Euzebya sp.: one gene and its partner. The protein of the gene in region 2 binds, or shares a complex with, the protein of the main gene of each other region. Links are inferred from orthologs where the notes say so. Each region holds a gene or a part of one and is shown on either strand. Other genes may lie near its edges. The genes, in order: uvrA and mfd.

Evidence for each region.
Region 1: the proteins of mfd (region 2) and uvrA are in contact, whole or in part, in a crystal structure (PDB 4DFC), measured with the Escherichia coli proteins. The link is inferred for Euzebya sp. from one-to-one orthologs.

The regions. Positions count from the first base shown.
Region 1 is NZ_CAXQBR010000105.1:5,403-13,730, reverse strand. Bases 3,007-6,393 are described here. They hold uvrA (excinuclease ABC subunit UvrA), read right to left. Parts: upstream 6,090-6,393; coding sequence 3,207-6,089; downstream 3,007-3,206. Other genes in these bases: ACEQ2X_RS23140 (cell wall-binding repeat-containing protein), read left to right, coding at 6,210-6,393; ACEQ2X_RS23150 (NAD(P)/FAD-dependent oxidoreductase), read right to left, coding at 3,007-3,142. Also shown: ACEQ2X_RS23155 (lysylphosphatidylglycerol synthase domain-containing protein), read left to right, coding at 1-1,525; more of ACEQ2X_RS23150, read right to left, coding at 1,751-3,006; more of ACEQ2X_RS23140, read left to right, coding at 6,394-8,328. UniProt on the Escherichia coli protein: The UvrABC repair system catalyzes the recognition and processing of DNA lesions. UvrA is an ATPase and a DNA-binding protein. A damage recognition complex composed of 2 UvrA and 2 UvrB subunits scans DNA for abnormalities.
Region 2 is NZ_CAXQBR010000001.1:33,301-42,360, reverse strand. What follows is about bases 4,162-8,280. They hold mfd (transcription-repair coupling factor), read right to left. Parts: upstream 7,938-8,280; coding sequence 4,362-7,937; downstream 4,162-4,361. Other genes in these bases: ACEQ2X_RS00190 (EAL and HDOD domain-containing protein), read right to left, coding at 8,004-8,280; ACEQ2X_RS00200 (peptidylprolyl isomerase), read right to left, coding at 4,162-4,299. Outside these bases: eno (phosphopyruvate hydratase), read right to left, coding at 1-914; ACEQ2X_RS00210 (LacI family DNA-binding transcriptional regulator), read right to left, coding at 990-2,024; mazG (nucleoside triphosphate pyrophosphohydrolase), read right to left, coding at 2,093-3,244; more of ACEQ2X_RS00200, read right to left, coding at 3,244-4,161; more of ACEQ2X_RS00190, read right to left, coding at 8,281-9,060. UniProt on the Escherichia coli protein: Couples transcription and DNA repair by recognizing RNA polymerase (RNAP) stalled at DNA lesions. Mediates ATP-dependent release of RNAP and its truncated transcript from the DNA, and recruitment of nucleotide excision repair machinery to the damaged site.

The DNA of each region.
Region 1 (8,328 bases), on a different replicon or contig from region 2:
GCGATCGGGCGTCACGGCGGCGCGCGGCGACCTGGTCGGACTGGTCGTGGCCGTGGGCGCGTTCGGCACCGCGTTCGCGCTGCGGGCCGTGGCCTGGCAGCGGACCCTGCCGGGCCTGTCCTTCGGCCACGCCCTCGCGGCCATCCACGTGTCGCTGGGTGGGAACCACGTCCTGCCGTTCCGGCTGGGCGAGCCCCTGCGGATCCTGTCGGTCGTCCGCCGGGCGGGGATCAACCCGGCCGATGCCACGACGTCCACCGTGGCGCTGCGCACCGCCGACATCGTGTCGCTGCTGGTGATGGGAGTGGTCGCGGGACCGGCCGTCGTCGCGGACCTGCTCGGTCCTGCCGGCGCGGGCGTGGCGCTGGTCGTCGCCCTCGCGGGTGCCGGCGCGGTGTGGGTCGCGGTGCGGCGCCGACGCGCGGGCGCTGGGATCCGCCCGCCCGGCCCGGTCGTGCTGGCTTTGACGACGTTCGCCTGGGTTGCAGAGGCCGTGCTCGTCTGGCAGGTCCTCACGTGGTTCGGCGTGCGGCCGTCGGCGGCGGACGCGGTCGTGGTCCTGGCAGCGGCGATCGCGGCGCAGCTGGTGGCGCTGGCACCGGGCGGGCTCGGGTCGTACGAGGCGGCGGCGACGGCCGCGCTGGTCGCCGTGGGGGTCCCGTCGGGCCGTGCCATCGCCGCCGCGCTGGCGATCCACGCGCTGAAGACGGCGTACTCCCTGGTGGCCGGGGTGGTGTCGACGGCCCTCCCGAGCCCGGGGCTCTGGGGCCGGCTCCGCCTGCCGCGCCGTCGTCCCCCGCGCCCCTCTCCCTGCCCCACCGGCGACGGACCGGTGGTGCTGTTCATGCCCGCCCACGACGAGGGACCGCGCGTCGCGGCGGTCGTGGCCCGGACGCCCGCGACCGTCGCCGGCCGGCCGGTGCAGGTCGTGGTGGTCGACGACGGCAGCGCCGACGACACGGCGACCCGGGCACGAGCGGCCGGTGCGACGGTGATCTGCCACGAGGTAAACCGGGGGTTGGGAGCCGCGGTGCGCACCGGGTTGGCGCACGCGACCGCCGTCGGGGCCAGCGCCGTCGCCTTCTGCGACGCCGACGGCGAGTACGACCCGGCAGAGCTCGAGGCGCTGGTCTCCCCGATCCTGGACGGCACCGCCGACTACGTCGTCGGCAGCCGGTTCGCCGGGACGATCCACCACATGCGACCCCACCGCCGGCTCGGGAACCAGGTGCTGACCGGATGGGTGCGCTGGACCGTGCGGCAGCCGGTGACCGACGGCCAGTCGGGCTACCGGGCCTTCTCCCCCGCCGCGGCAGCCGCCGCCGTGATCCCGCACGACTACAACTACGCCCAGGTCCTCACGATCGACCTCGTCGGGCGCGGGTTCACCTACGTCGAGGTCCCGATCACCTACGCCTTCCGCGCCTCCGGCCGCTCGTTCGTGCGGCTGGGCCGGTACCTGCGCCGCGTCGTCCCGACGGTCTGGCGCCAGCTGAACCCGGAACCGGCAACGCTGTCCCGCTGACCGGCGCTGATCCCCTCCCCCTCCCCACTGGCCCTCTGGGCCCTCCCCCTGGGCGTCCCCGGGAACTCTCAGTGCACCTAACGCCGTTCAGCGGGCAACTCCGGCGCACCGAGAGTCGGGAAACGGCAGGTCAGCGCCTCGACCCACGCTCCGACGCCGGAGGGTGACCCCGGTCAGTGCACCGAAAGTCGGGCGGACGGGGCCGGGGCACACAGGGCTGGGAGCTCAGTCCTCGACGACGTGGGCGTCGATGCGGCTGCGGGCTCGCCGCCACGCCGCCTCGTCCCATCCGTCGGGGCCGTCCAGCGCCTCGACCGCCCACCGGGCCATGTCGATGACGTGGTGGAGGTTGTCGGCCACGCCCAGGCCCTGACGGCCCAGCAGCGTGACCCCGTCGACGGCCTCGGCGCGGGACAGCAGATCCCGCAACCGGCCCGCGCCGGCGTTGTCGTACCGCGGGTACACGCGGGGCAGCCGGATGGTGCGGACCTCGACCGGGGAGGGGCTGGGCAGGCCGAGGCGGCCCATGCCCTCGAGGACGGCGCCCTCCAGCTGGTCCTCCGCGGCCTGCCACGTCGCGTCCCCCGGCGTCGCCGGCACCTCGGCGCACAGGACGGTCCGGTCGGCGGGGTCGGGTCCGTCGCGGTAGCCCTTGGGCTCGCTCAGCCGGACGAACGGGACCTCGAGGTCGGGGACGTAGTGGGCGTCCCACTCCAGGTACCGGGGCTGGTCGAGCACCAGGTAGACGAGGACGACCCCCCGGTGCACCAGCGCCGGGGTGGTGTCGGCCACCCCCGGGCTGGCGGCGACCAGCGCTGACGGTGGGGCGGTCCACAGCACACGCCCTGCCGCCAGCCGGCCGCCGTCGCGCGTGTGGATCACGGGTGCACGGCGGTCAGGGGTGACGGCCAGCGGGGCGGTCTCGAGCAGGACCTCCACCCCGGCGTCGACCGCGGCCTCGGCCAGGCGGTCCACGATCTGGCCGTAGCCGAGCCGCGGGTACAGGAAGGTCCGGCCGGTCGGGGTGGCGCTGCGGCGCAACCGGCCGATCACGTCACCGATGCCGCGCAGGGCGATGCGGCGGCGGGCGAGCTCGCCGGCCAGCTCCTCCGGCCCGACCCCCCAGAGCTTGCGGGCGTACGGCCCGTGGAAGCGGTCGAGGACGGTCGGGCCGAGGCGGGCGGCGACCACGTCGGCGTAGGTGGCGTCGGCCGGCTCGCGACGGACGACCCCCGTCAGCAGGTCCCCACCGATCCGGGCCGCGGTGGCCGGGGGGAGGGACCGGATCAGGTCCCCGACCTGCAGGGGGAACCCGACCCAGCGGCCGTCGAGGTGCAGCCGCCCGTGGCGGGGGCGGACCTGCAGGTCGCTGCCGAGCAGCTCGTCGAGCAGGGCCCGGGTCGGCCCGGACGCGCTCGGGTGCAGTCGGTGGCTGCCCAGGTCGACGCGCTGACCGCCGACGGTCGGGCTGGCCGCCATCCCGCCGAGCCGTGACGACGCCTCGACCAGAACGACGGACCGGCCGCGCCGCGCAGCCAACAGGGCCGCCGCCAGCCCGGCCGGGCCGCCGCCGACCACGACGACGTCGCTGCTGCGCTCGATCGGGCGGGGTGACATCGTCGCAGAACGGTAGGACGTCGGCGGCCACCCGCCAACGCCGCCCACGCAGCTGGGACGCCTACTAGCTGGCGATCGGCTCCCGTTGCAGCAGCGGCGCCAGGAACTTCCCGGTGTAGCTGTTCGGGGTGTCGACGATCTGCTCCGGCGACCCCTCGCCGACGATCGTGCCGCCTCCCGATCCGCCTTCGGGTCCGAGGTCGATGATCCAGTCCGCGGTCTTCACGACCTCGAGGTCGTGCTCGATCACGATGACCGTGTTGCCCTTGTCGACCAGCCGGTGCAGCACCTCGAGCAGCTTGCGGACGTCCTCGAAGTGCAGACCGGTCGTGGGCTCGTCCAGGATGTAGACGGTCTGGCCGGTCTGGCGCTTGCGGAGCTCGCTGGCCAGCTTGACCCGCTGCGCCTCACCACCGGACAGCGTCGTCGCCGCCTGTCCCAGCCGCACGTAGCCCAGGCCGACGTCGACCAGGGTCTCGAGGTGCGCCCGGATCGCCGACAGGTTGGTGAAGAACCCCAGCGCCTCCTCGATCGGCATGTCGAGGACGTCGGCGATCGTCTTGCCCTTGTAGTGCACCTGCAGGGTCTCGCGGTTGTACCGGGCGCCCTTGCAGACCTCGCACGGCACGTAGATGTCCGGCAGGAACTGCATGTCGATCTTGATCGTCCCGTCGCCCTTGCAGTTCTCGCACCGCCCGCCCTTGACGTTGAAGCTGAACCGCCCGGGCTGGTACCCGCGCATCTTCGCCTCCTGCGTGGCGGCGAACAGCTTGCGGATGTGGTCGAACACACCGGTGTAGGTCGCGGGGTTGGACCGCGGGGTCCGCCCGATCGGTGACTGGTCGATGCCGACCACCTTGTCGACGTCCTCCAGCCCGTCGATGCGGCGGTGGGCACCCGGCACGACCCGCGAGCCGTACACGTGCCGCATCAGGCCGGCCTTCAGGATGTCGTTCACCAGCGTCGACTTGCCGCTGCCCGACACGCCCGTGACGGCGGTGAACACGCCCAGGGGGAAGCGGACGGTCACGTCCTGCAGGTTGTGCTCCCGCGCACCTCTGACCGTGATCGCGTGGCCCCGCTTGGGCCGCCGGCGCTCGGGGGGCACCGGGATCTCGAGGCGCCCCGACAGGTACTTGCCCGTGATCGACCGGTCGTTCACCTGCAGGTCGGCGAGCGATCCGGAGTGCACGATCTCGCCGCCGTGCTCCCCCGCCCCGGGGCCGATCTCCACGACGTGGTCCGCCGCCTCCATCGTGGCGCGGTCGTGCTCGACGACGATCACGGTGTTCCCCAGGTCGCGCAGGCGCACCAACGTGTCGATCAGCCGCTCGTTGTCCCGCTGGTGCAGGCCGATCGAGGGCTCGTCCAGCACGTACAGGCACCCGACCAGCCCCGACCCGATCTGGGTCGCCAGCCGGATCCGCTGCGCCTCGCCGCCCGCCAGCGTCCCCGCGGACCGGCCCATCGTCAGGTAGTCGAGGCCGACGTCGAGGAGGAACCGCAGCCGCTCGTTGATCTCCTTGAGCACCGACTCGGCGATCATCGCGTCGCGCGTGCCGAGCTCGAGACCGGTGAAGAACGCCTGCGCGTCGGCGATCGACATGGCGGAGACGTCCGCGATGGACCGGCCGTCGATCAGGACGTGGAGGGGGAGGGGACGGAGCCGGGCGCCCTTGCACGTGGGGCAGGGCACCTCCCGCATGTACTCCTCGATCTTGTCCCGCTGGTAGTCCGAGTCGGTCTCGGCGTACTTCCGCTGCAGCCACGGGATCACGCCCTCGTACGACGCGTTGTAGCTGCGCTTCCGGCCGTACCGGTTGGTGTAGCTGACGTGCACCTTGCCGCCGACGCCGTGCAGCAGCGCCCGCTTGTGCTGGGCCTTCAGCTTCCGCCACGGCGTCTGGGTGCTGAACCCGCGCTCGGCGGCGATGGCCTTCAGCACCTGGGAGAAGTACCGCTGCTGCGGACCGGTCGAGAACGGGATCAGCACCCCGTCGTCGATCGAGTCGTCCTCGGCGGTGATGACCAGCTCGGGGTCGACCTCCTTGCGGATGCCGAGCCCGTCGCAGGAGTGGCAGGCGCCGTAGGGGGTGTTGAACGAGAACGACCGCGGCTCGAGCCGGTCGAAGGACAGCCCGTCGTAGGGGCACGCGAGGTGCTCGGAGAAGATCGTGTACTCCCCCTCCCCCTCACCCTCCCGCGGCACGGTCAGGACCGCGGCGACCCCGTCCGCCAGGGCCAGCGCCTGCTCGATCGAGTCGTTCAACCGCCGGCGGATGTGCGGCTTGGCGACCAGGCGGTCGACGACCACCTCGATGTCGTGCTGCTCGTAGCGAGCCAGGTCCGGGGGGTCGGCGAGGTCGACGACCTCTCCGTTCACGCGGGCGCGCGCGAAGCCCTTGGTGGACAGCTCCTTCATCAGGGTCGTGTAGTTGCCCTTGCGGCCGCGCACGACCGGGGCGAGGACCATGAACCGCTCCCCGTCGGGCAGCGACTCCAGCTGGTCGACGATCTGCTCGGCGGACTGCTGCTCGATCGGTCGTCCGCACTCGGGGCAGTGCGGCTTGCCGATCCGCGCGAACAGCAGGCGGAGGTAGTCGTAGACCTCGGTGATCGTCCCGACCGTCGAGCGGGGGTTCTTCGAGGTCGTCTTCTGGTCGATCGAGATGGCGGGGCTGAGCCCCTCGATGAAGTCGACGTCGGGCTTGTCCATCTGCCCGAGGAACTGGCGCGCGTAGGCGCTGAGGGACTCGACGTACCGTCGCTGCCCCTCCGCGTAGATCGTGTCGAAGGCCAGGCTGGACTTGCCGGATCCGGACAACCCGCTGAACACGACGAGGGCGTCGCGTGGGATCTCCAGCGACACGTTCTTGAGGTTGTGCTCACGGGCGCCGGCCACGCGGAGGACCGATGCCGGAGCGGAGGTCTGGTGTGGTGCGCTCACGACGGCCCAACGCTACCCGGCGGGTGCGACACGACCACCGTCAGAGGGCCACCTCGGGTGCGGACAACGGCCATCGGTACAGGGTCGACATGACTCGGGTCATCGAGGGTCCCAGGGCATATGAGCCGATTGATCTCCGCCGCCGCCACGATCCTCCTGCTCCTGGGTCTGCTCGCCATTCCGGCCGCCGCCCAGGAGCCGCCCGACTACGTCGTCGCCGATCCGACCTTCGAGGCGCGCGAGGGCGCCACCGCCTACAGCGGCACCCTCACCGTCGACGGGGCCGACTCCGGGTACCAGATCGAGGTCCCCGACGACTGGAACGGCACCCTCGTCCTCTACGCCCACGGCTTCGTGGGTCCGCAGCAGGCCGATCTCATCGTCCAGCCCCCGCCGCTGAGGGACCTGTTCATCGCCCAGGGCTTCGCGTGGGCCGCCTCGAGCTACTCGGCGAACGGGTACGTGATCGACTCCTCGATCGAGGAGACCGACGCCCTTCGGACCCGCTTCGCCGAGTTGACCGGCGAAGACGAGCCTACCGCCACGATCGTCCACGGGTTCTCCATGGGCGGGCACATCACCGGGGCCGCGATCGAGCGCCGTCCCGACGCCTACGTCGGGGCCCTGCCGGCCTGCGGCGTGATGGGCGACCTCGCGCTGTTCGACTACTTCGCCGACGTGAACCTCGTGGGCGGCACCCTGGCCGGCGTCGAGGTGCCGATCCCCGGCGACCTGTCCTACCTGCAGGGCCCCGCGCAGCAGATCTCCGCGATCCTCGGCCTGCAGACCGGCCTCAGGACGCCCGGCGGCGTGCAGTACGCCGACGTGGTCGAGCACCTGAGCGGCGGCGAGCGGCCGACGTTCGAGGAGTCGCTGCGCTTCTGGAACGTCGACGCGGCCATCGACCCGGGTGAGGGGCCGACGATCCCCTTCCTGCAGGCGCTGTACGGCCGTGCGCTGTCGGGTGGCCTCGAGACCCCCGTCGGTGCCGGTGACGCCTACGACAACGCCGACACCGTCTACCAGTTCCCGAACCACCCCGAGGGCGAGCTCTCCCCCGTCGAGGAGGCGCTCAACGCGCTGGTGCCCCGGGTGGAGGGTGACGCACCCGCGCCGTTCGCCGTGATCGACGGCGAGCCGGAGATCCCCGTCCTGTCCCTCCACACCACCGGCGACCTGTTCGTGCCCCTCCTCAACCAGCGGATCTACGCCCAGGAGGTCGCCGACCACGGCCTGTCGGAGAACCTCGTCCAGCGCACCGTCCGCGCCGCGGGGCACTGCGACTTCACCCCGGAGGAGCTGGTGACGGCCTTCGGCGACCTGGTGACGTGGATCACCACGGGCGAGCGGCCCGAGGGCGAGGACCTGCTGGACGACGCCGTCGTGGCCGATCGCGACCTCGGGTGCGCCTGGACGTCCGAGACCCGGCCGGGCATGCCCGAGTGCGACCCGCCGACCGCCATCACCGTGGAGGGCGCCGACCCGGTCGCCACGTCCATCGCGGTGAGCCAGGGCTGGGAGGCCTCGCCCGCCGCCGTGATCGCCCGGGCCGACGACTTCGCCGACGGCCTGACCGGCGCGTCGCTGGCCGGGGGGCTCGGCGCGCCGCTGCTGCTCAACCCGGTCGAGGCGCTGTCGCCCGACGTGCTGGCCGAGCTGCGGCGCCTGGGCGTGACGGACGTCACCCTCCTCGGCGGCACGGCCGCGCTGTCCGACGGGGTCGAGCAGGGGCTGGCCGACGCGGGCATGACCGTGGCGCGCGTGGCCGGGACGAACCGGTTCGGCACCGCCGCGGCCATCGCGACCGCGCTGGCCGAGGCCGCCGGCGCCCCGCCGGCGGAGGTGTTCCTCGCGAACGGCGGCGGGTTCGCGGACTCCGTCGCGGTGTCGGCGCTGTCGGCGTTCAGCCTGCAGCCGATCCTGCTCGTCGAGCAGGACCGCGTGCCCGCGGAGACCACCGCGGCCCTCGAGGCACTGGGCGACCCGGCGACCGCCGCGGTCGGCGGCACCGACGTGATCAGCGACCAGATCGCACCGGACGTCCGGCTGGCCGGGGACAACCGGTACGGCACCAGCGCGGCGGTGGTGGAGGCGTCCCGCGGCGCCGGGCTGCGGGTCAACGAGCCGTGGCTGGTCGACGGTGAGACGTTCGTCGAGGCCCTCGTCGCCGGCCCGGCCGCCGCGGCCGCCGGGCAGGTCATGGCCATGGTCGACGGTGACGACCTGGCCGGCTCGGCCG
Region 2 (9,060 bases):
GCGTCCATCAGGGCGACCCAGCCGTCCCAGTCCTCCTCGGCCATGCCGTCCTCGATCGAGACGATCGGGAACCGGTCGACCAGCCCGGCCAGCTCGCCGGCCAGCTCCTCGGAGGACAGCGTCCGCCCCTCACCCGCCAGGTCGTAGGTGCCGTCGGAGAAGAACTCCGTCGAGGCGACGTCCATCGCGAGGGCGACGTCGTCGCCGGGGGTGTAGCCGGCAGCCTCGATCGCCTCGACGATCAGGTCGAGGGCGGCGGCGTTGGACTCGAGGTCGGGCGCGAACCCGCCCTCGTCACCCAGTGCGGTGTTCAGCCCGCGACCGCTGAGCACCTTCTTGAGGGCGTGGTAGATCTCCGCGCCGGTGCGGAGCGCCTCGGCGAAGGTGGGCGCACCGATGGGCGCGATCATGAACTCCTGGAAGTCGACGGAGGAGTCCGCGTGCGCGCCGCCGTTGATGATGTTCATCATCGGCACCGGCAGGACGTGGGCGTTCGGGCCGCCGAGGTACGCGTACAGCGGCAGCCCCCGCGACGCCGCCGCGGCCTTGGCCACCGCGAGGCTGGCGCCGAGGATCGCGTTGGCGCCGATCGAGCCCTTGTTGGGGGTGCCGTCGAGGTCGAGGAGCGCGGCATCGACGTCCCGCTGGTCTGTGGCGTCGTAGCCCACGAGCACCGGTCGGATCTGGGTGTTGACGTTCGCCACCGCGTCCGCGACGCCCTTGCCCCCGTAGCGATCGCCGCCGTCGCGGAGCTCGACGGCCTCGAAGGCACCGGTCGAGGCGCCGCTCGGCACCGCCGCGCGCCCGAGGCTGCCGTCTTCGAGCAGCACCTCCACCTCGACGGTGGGGTTGCCGCGGGAGTCGAGGACCTCTCGTCCCAGGACATCGATGATTTCCACGTCGCTCCTCCTCATCCGATGCTCACTGAGCATCACGAACAACTGTAGGCCACACGAACCACACGGCCAACAGGTTGGACTTCACCCCGTCTACCCGATCCGCCGTGCGGCCAGGCCCGTCCGGACAGGCGGCGCCGTGGTCTCGCGCACCACCAGGGCGAGCGGCACGACGCGGGGGAAGCCGGTGGGGCGCTGCCCGCGGATGGCCGCCAGCAGGACGTCGGCGGCGCCGGCGCCGAGGACCTCCATGGGTTGGGCGACGGTCGTCAAGCCGATGTAGGCGCCGATCTCGTGGCCGTCGAAGCCGACGACGGAGATGTCCTCCGGCACGCCGATCCGCTGCTCGGACAGCAGGCGCATCGCCCCGATCGCCATCTCGTCGGACATGCACAGCACCGCGGTCAGCCCCGGCGCGCGGGCCAGCAGGTGCGCCATCGCGCGCAGGCCGTGCTCCATGCGGAAGTCGCCGATCGCCACCCAGTCGCCATCGGGGTCGATGCCCCGGGCCTCCAGCGCCGCGGCCCACCCGGCCCAGCGGTCGTTGGCGACGCGGAACCGCATGGGGTCGTCGAGGGGACCCGAGATCAGGCCGACGCGCCGGTGGCCGAGGTCCAGCAGGAACTCCGTCGCCAGCTGCGCGCCGTGGGTGTTGTCCACCTCGATGTGGGGGAAGTGCGGACCGCCCTCGCCGACGGCGACGAGCGGGGTGCCCAACCCGGCCAGAAGACGCTGCTCGACGTCGGTGAGCGGGATGTCGATCAGCACCAGCCCGTCGACGCGCTTGCGGAACGGCAGGAGGGCGAGGAACCGCTCCCGCGCCTCGGGATCCGGCAGCGTGTACAGGAGCATGTCGTAGCCCTGGGCGTGGAGGACGGCCTGCACGCCGCTGAGGACGTGCTGGAAGTACCAGCCCGTCGTGTGGGGCAGCACGACCCCGACGGTGAGGTTGTGCCCGGCCGCCAGCCGCGAGGCGTTGGGGTTCACCACGTAGTCGAGCTCGGCGGCGGCGGCCAGCACCCGGTCGCGGGTGCGCTCGGCCACGTTGGGCAGTCCCCGGAGCGCACGGCTGACCGTGGCGACCGAGACCCCCGCCCGCGCGGCGACGTCCGAGATGCTCGCGGTCATGGCTCCGTGGTGGAAGCGGTTTCAGCTGCCGCGCGTACGGTACGGGCTGGGACCCCCTGCCGGCAACCTCAGGTCGCGTCCCACCGGGCCTGCCACCCCTCGGGTGTCAGCGCGCTCAGGTCCGTGTCGCCGGCCGTGGCCACGACGTCCTCGAAGCGCGCCCTGAAGCGCGCGACGGCCCGCCGCAGGGCGTCCTCGGGGTCGACGTCCGAGGCCCGCGCGAGGCTGACCGCGGCGAAGAGGAGGTCGCCGATCTCCGCGGTCGTCTCCTCGGGCGTGGCGGCGTCGAGCACCTCCCCGAGCTCCTCGGCGACCTTCTCCGCCGCGTCGGTGGCGTCGGCCCAGCGGAACCCCAGCCGCTCGGCCCGCGACTGGACCTTCGCGGCCAGGGCCACCGCCGGCAGCCCGGTGGGGACCCCGTCGAAGGGGCCCTCGCGGTCGGGCTTCTCCCCCGCCTTGATCTCGTCCCAGCTGGCCTCGACGTCGGCGGCGGTGTCCGCGCTGCCGTCGGCGAAGACGTGCGGGTGGCGGCGGACCAGCTTCTCGGCGATCCCCTCGGCGACCGCGTCGATGTCGAAGTCGTCGGCCAGCTCGGCGTGGAACGTCACCTGCATCAGCACGTCGCCGAGCTCCTCGGCGATGGCCGTCGGGTCGTCCGCGGCGATGGCCTCGGCCAGCTCGTGGGCCTCCTCGATGGCGTACTTGGCGAGGGAGGCATGGGTCTGCTCGGCGTCCCACGGGCACCCGCCGGGGGCCAGCAGGCGCTCCTGGATCCGCACGAGGTCGAGCACCTTGACGCCCTTCGGTGCCAGGCCGAAGTAGACGATCTCGACCTCGACGCCCTCCCGCGCCGCCTCCATCCCGAGCGTGCGTGTGAACGCGTCGGTGTCGGCCGGGCCGAAGACGTAGGCGACGGAACCGGCCTCCACGACGCGGTCGAGGACCCAGCTCGCGCGGGCGCGGTCGGCCAGGGACAGGCCGGCGAGCAGCTCGGCGCGGCCGACGGCCTGCTCGCCCACGTCGGGCGGGACGACCTCGTAGCGCTCCTCGGCCATGTCGAGGCTGGTCGCGAGCGGGTGGTCGGGGCGGCCGAGCAGGACGAGGTCGCAGCTCCGGAGCGCCTGGAAGGCGTGCCACGGCAGCAGTCCGGGGAGCTGGTCGACGGTGTCGACCAGCAGCAGCCGCGGCGTCGGCGCGGCGGTGTCGCGCGCTCGCGCCACTACTGGGCCGGCGTCGGCGCGGGCGTCGCGCCGGGGACCGCGGCGTCGCCGCCGATGGCGTCCCCGACGCCCGCCGAGACGGGCTGCAGGTCACCGAGCGGGTCGCCGGCCGCGAGCAGCTGGGTCAGGCCGCCCTCGGGGGTGAACTGGGGATCCCAGGTGCCGAAGCGGGGGTTGATCTCGACCTGCCCGGCGTCGAGCACGTCCTGCAGCAGCTCCCCGAGCAGCGGCTGGACCTGCTGCTGGGCGAGCTGGGTCTCGATCTGGTCGCGGAGGTCGTCGCCCAGCTCCGGCGGCGCCTCGGTCCGGATGACGTGGAACCCGAACTGGGTCTCCACCGGATCGGACAGCTCGCCCGGCTCGACCGCCAGGGCCGCCTCCTCGAACTCGGGGACGAACGCGCCGGGCTGCAGCTGCCCCAGCTGCCCGCCCTGGGCGGCGCTGCCCTGGTCGGTCGACACCTCGCTCGCGACGGCCGCGAAGTCCTCACCGCCCTCGATCCGCTCGATGACCGCCTCGGCCTCCTCCTCGGTCGCCACCAGGATGTGGCTGACCGTCGGAAGGCCGAACTGGGCGTCGTAGGCGGCCTGCACGTCCTCCTCGGTGACCTCCACGTCGGCGCTCAACACGTCGGTCAGCCGCGTCACGGTCAGCTGGAAGCGCTGCTCGAAGCGGAAGCGCTCGCGGCTGAAGCCCTGCTGCGCGAGCTGGTCGTCGAACGCCTGCTCACCCCCGGCAGCCTCCTCGGCGTCAGCGACCGCGTCGTCGAGGTCGGCGGCGGTGACCCGGTCGCCGCCGCGCTCGGCCAGCTCCTGGCTGAGCAGCTCCAGCAGGACGACGTCGCTGAGGACGGTGACGGCCGCCGCGTCCTCGGGTTGGGGCTGCCCGGTCTGGGGGTTCACCCCGGTGGCCGCCTCGGCGACCAGGTCCTCGATGTCGGCGATCGCGATCGCCTCGCCGTTGACCTCGGCGGCGGTGCGCGGGTTGCCGATCGCCTGGGCGCAGCCGCTGGCGAGGAGGGCGAGGGTGGTGAGGAGTGCGAGAAGACGAGGCATGCGGATCTGAGGGTAGGCGGTGGGGGGACGACGCGCCCACTGCCGGGCGCGGACGGCGCCGGTCACGCGCCGGCGAAGGTGGACTTCAGGCGGGACGCGAGCCACCCGATCAGCTCGCCGCCGCCCTCGCCCGACCGCGGGGGCATGCGCAGCTCCACCAGCCCCGCCGACGGGTTGTACAGCGCCGACGGGTCGGTGCGGCTCAGGCGGACCTGGGCGGAGTCGCTGAGGGTGACGGGGGCGAGGCGGACGGTCCGGCGGGGCGTCGTCGACACCTCGGTGATGCCCCACCGGCGCAGCGCGGCCTTGAGCGCCGCGACGCTGAGCAGGCGCTCCGCCGGCGGGGGCAGGGGGCCGTAGCGGTCGACGAGCTCCTCCCGGGCGGCCTTGACCCCGCGGGCGTCGCGGACCTGGGCGACGGTGCGGTAGGCCTCGAGCCGCAGCCCCTCGTCGGCGATGTAGTCCTTCGGCAGGTGGGCGTCGATCGGCAGGTCGACGGTGATCTCGGGTTCGCGCTCGACGGGCTTGCCCTGGGTCAGCTCGGTGACGGCTTCGGCCATCAGCTGGCTGTAGGCCTCGAAGCCGACGCTCGCGACCTGCCCGGACTGGTCCGCGCCGAGCATGGACCCGGCGCCGCGGATCTCGAGGTCCTTGAGGGCGATCGACATGCCCGACCCGAGCTGGGTGTGGGTCGCGATGGACTCGAGGCGCTTGTAGGCCTCCTCGGTCATGACCGAGTCCTCGGGGTAGAAGAGGTAGGCGTACCCGCGCGCCGACGAGCGCCCCACCCTCCCCCGCAGCTGGTAGAGCTGGGCCAGGCCGAACAGGTCCGCCCGCTCGACGATCAGGGTGTTCGCGTTGGGGATGTCGAGGCCGGACTCGATGATCGTCGTCGAGACGAGGACGTCGAACTCGCGGTGCCAGAAGTCGAGCATCACCTGTTCGAGCTCGCCCTCGGACATCTGCCCGTGGCCGATGCCGACGCGGGCGCCCGGGACCAGCTCGCGGATCCGGTCGGCGGCGGCGTGGATGGTGCGGACGGAGTTGTGCAGCCAGAAGACCTGGCCCTCGCGCAGCAGCTCGCGGCGGATCGCGAGGGCGGCGAGGTTCTCGTCGAGGGGGCCGACCTGGGTGACGATCGGCTGGCGCTCCTCGGGGGCGGTCTCGATCGTCGACAGGTCCCGGATCCCCGTGATGGCCATCTCCATGGTCCGGGGGATCGGCGTCGCGGACATGGTCAGCACGTCGACGGAGGTCTTGAGCTGCTTCAGCCGCTCCTTGTGGCTGACGCCGAAGCGCTGCTCCTCGTCGACGATCAGGAGGCCCAGGTCCTTGAAGGTGATGTCGGCGCTCAGCAGCCGGTGGGTGCCGATCACCAGGTCGACGGTGCCGGCGGCGAGGCCGTCCAGGATCTCGGACTGCTCCTTCGGGCTCGCGAAGCGGCTGAGCACGCGGATCTCGACGGGGAACCCGCTGAAGCGCTCGGTGAAGGTCTCGCCGTGCTGCTGGGCCAGCAGGGTCGTCGGCACGAGCACCGCGCACTGCTTGTGGTCGAACACGCACTTGGCGGCGGCGCGGACGGCCACCTCGGTCTTGCCGAACCCGACGTCGCCGCAGATGAGCCGGTCCATCGGGACCGGCGCCTCCATGTCCTGCTTGACCGCGTCGATGGCCTCGAGCTGGTCGGGGGTCTCGGGGTGGGGGAAGGCCTGCTCGAGCTCGCCCTGCCACGCCGTGTCGGGGCTGAAGGCGACGCCCGGGGAGTGCATGCGGGCCTGGTAGAGGCGGATCAGCTCGCCGGCCATCTCCTCGACGGCGGCCTTGACCTTGCCGCGGGCGCGGTCCCAGTCCGCGCCGCCCATCCGCATGACCTTCGGGTCCTCGCCGCCGACGTACTTGGCGAGGGAGTCGACCTGGTCGGAGGGGACGAAGAGCCGGTCGCCGCCGGCGTACTCGACGATGACGTAGTCGCGGGTGACCGTGCCGGCGGTGCCGCCGCCGAGGGTGGTCGTGCCGCGCAGCTCCCGGGTGACCATGCCCACGTAGCGGCCGACCCCGTGGGTTGAGTGGACGACCGGGTCGCCGGGCTCGAGGTCGATGACGGTCTGGGCGGCCGCCCGGCGGCTCTTCAGACGCCGGCCGGCGCGGTGGCGGCGAGGGCCGAACAGGTCGAACTCGCCGAGCAGGCAGATCCCGAGGTCCTCGGACAGGAACCCGGTGCGGAGGGTCGACTCCCGGACGTGGACCCGGCCGTCAGGTCGCGTGGCGATGGGCGTGGACGCGTCGTCGACGTCGACCGGCACCCCCTCCGCCCGCAGCACCTCGGCGAGCCGCAGGGCGGGGCCGTGGCCGATGGTCGTCAGGACGACGGTCATCTCGTCCCGGTCCTCGGTGGCGGACAGGTAGCGCTTGACCGTCTGGGCCGCAGAGACCACGTCGCCCTTGAAGCTGTCCCACGGCCGCGCGGTCAGGCTGACGATGCTGTCGGCGGAGCTGAACGGCGTCAGGCGCCAGACCTTGCCGCCGCCGGTGTCGAAGCCGGCGACGACCTCGTCGAGGTCGGCGAAGCCCGCCCGCTCGTTCCGCGCGTGGGCGGCGTCGACGGCGGCGCGTGCGTCGCCCCGCTCGGCGGACTCGGCGTCGCTGGCGGCGGCCAGGGCCTCCCAGTCGGTGATCATCAGCTCGGCGGCCTGGTCGACGAGCTGGGTCGCCCGGTCGTGGGACTGGAGGGGGTCGACGACGACCAGGCCCGTCCCGTCGGGCAGCAGGTCCGGCAGGTGGGCGGGCGTGGGGTGGATGGCGGTGACGAGCCCCTCCACGCCCTCGAACGCGATCCCGTCGGCGAGCATCCGCAGCTGGTCCGCGAGTGCGGGGACGGCGTCGACCAGGCGCGCGGCGGTGCCGGTCGTCTCGGCGTCGAGGACCAGCTCGCGGGCGGCGTGGACCGTGACAGACCCGACGGTGTCCATCGCGCGCTGGTCGCCGGCGGAGAAGGTCCGGATCTCGTCGACGTCGTCGCCCCAGAACTCGACGCGGACGGGGTGGTCGTCGGTGGTCGGGAAGATGTCGACCAGGCCGCCGCGGACGGCGAACTCCCCCCGCTGGGTCACCATCGACGAACGCGTGTAGCCGAGTGCGGCGAGCTGGTCCACCAGGGCGTCGAGTCCCCCGCCCCACCCAGGCGCCAGGTCGAGCGGCTCGCGCTCCGCGAGCCGCGGGTCCATGGGTTGGAGCACGGCGCGGACGGGGGCGATGACCACGCGGAGGTCGCCGTCGGGGTCACCACCGTCCTCCCCTGCACGCCGCAGCCGGTCCAGGACGCGGAGGCGCGTGCCCACGGTGGCCGGCTGCGGGCTGAGCCGCTCGTGGGGCAGCGTCTCCCAGGGGGGGAACACCGCGACGGCGTCCGGTCCGGTGAAGGCGCACACGTCGTCGGCCAGCGCCTCGGCGTCCTTCAGCGTCGGCGTGACGACCAGGAGCGGCCGTCGCCGGGCGAGGTGGGCGATGACGAGGGGGCGCAGCGGCGGGCTGACGGTGGCCTCGCCGGCGAAGCCGAGGTCGTCGAAGTCCTCACCGGTGCGCGACAGCAGGCCGGCGAGCGGGCCGCCGGCCGGTGCGGTGGTCGTGGGGGCGCGCACGGGCGCCCATCCTGACCGTCGCGCCGGAGGGGTGCACGGCGGCGAGACCGCCCGGGGCGGGTCCGGTCAGCCGGCGGTGGTGCCGAAGAAGTCGCGGCTCCACTCGATCGCGTCGACGTACATGCCGATCAGCTCGGACTCCTGCCAGCCGTGGGCGGCCGCGAGCTCGGAGACGACGTCCCACCGGCCGCGCTCGTAGGCGACGACGACCCGGAGCAGGTCGACCAGCTCCCCGGGCTCGCCGAGCAGGGCGCCGACGACGGAGGCGGGGAGCGTGACGGACTCGAGGGCCTCCTCCATCGACTTGCCGAGCAGGGCGTCGAGGAGGCTGAACATGCCGAGGGCGAAGGCTTCGTGGCTGCTCGCGACGCGGAGGCGCCGGGCGAGGGACTCGCAGAAGCGCGCACGGGTGGCGGCGAGGACCGCGAGCTCCTGGGTCCGCGGGTGGACCATGCCGGACACCGTCGCCACGCCGACCCAGCTCCGGACCTGCACGAGGCCGAGCATCGTGAGGGCGTGGAGGACCGACGTCACCTCGCCCCGCAGGCCGAAGTGGGCGGAGTTGACGAACCGCAGCAGCTTGTAGCTGAGCGCGACGTCCCGCTTGATGATCTCGGCGAGCTCCTCGAAGTCCACGTCCTCGGAGTACGCCGCGCGGAGCAGCTGGAGGTAGGCGAGCTTGAAGCCCGGCAGCTCGCGCCCCGACACGATGTCGGGTGTGGAGAAGTAGAAGCCCTGGACGTAGTCGACGCCCGCGCGGGTGACCCGCTCCCGGTGGTGCTCGTCGTCGACGTCGGTGGCGATGATCCGCGCCCCGTGGCGCTCGAGCACCGCCATCGTGTCGGCCAGCTGGGCGTCGGTGCGGCGGCTGACGTCGACGGCGATGTAGTCGGCGAGGCGGACGAGGTCGCCGGCGGCGCACTCGTGGTGGAAGTCGACCAGCGCGATCCGGTAGCCCTTCTCCGCGTAGCGCCGGCAGGCCGCGGTCACCGCGCCGGTGTCGCCGTCCGCCCAGCAGTCGGGCCCGAGCTCGATGACGGACCGCCCGGCCGGGAGGATCGACGGCGTGCCGTCGAGCACCTGCTGGCGCGGGAAGCGGACGAACACGAGCGCGTCCCCGACG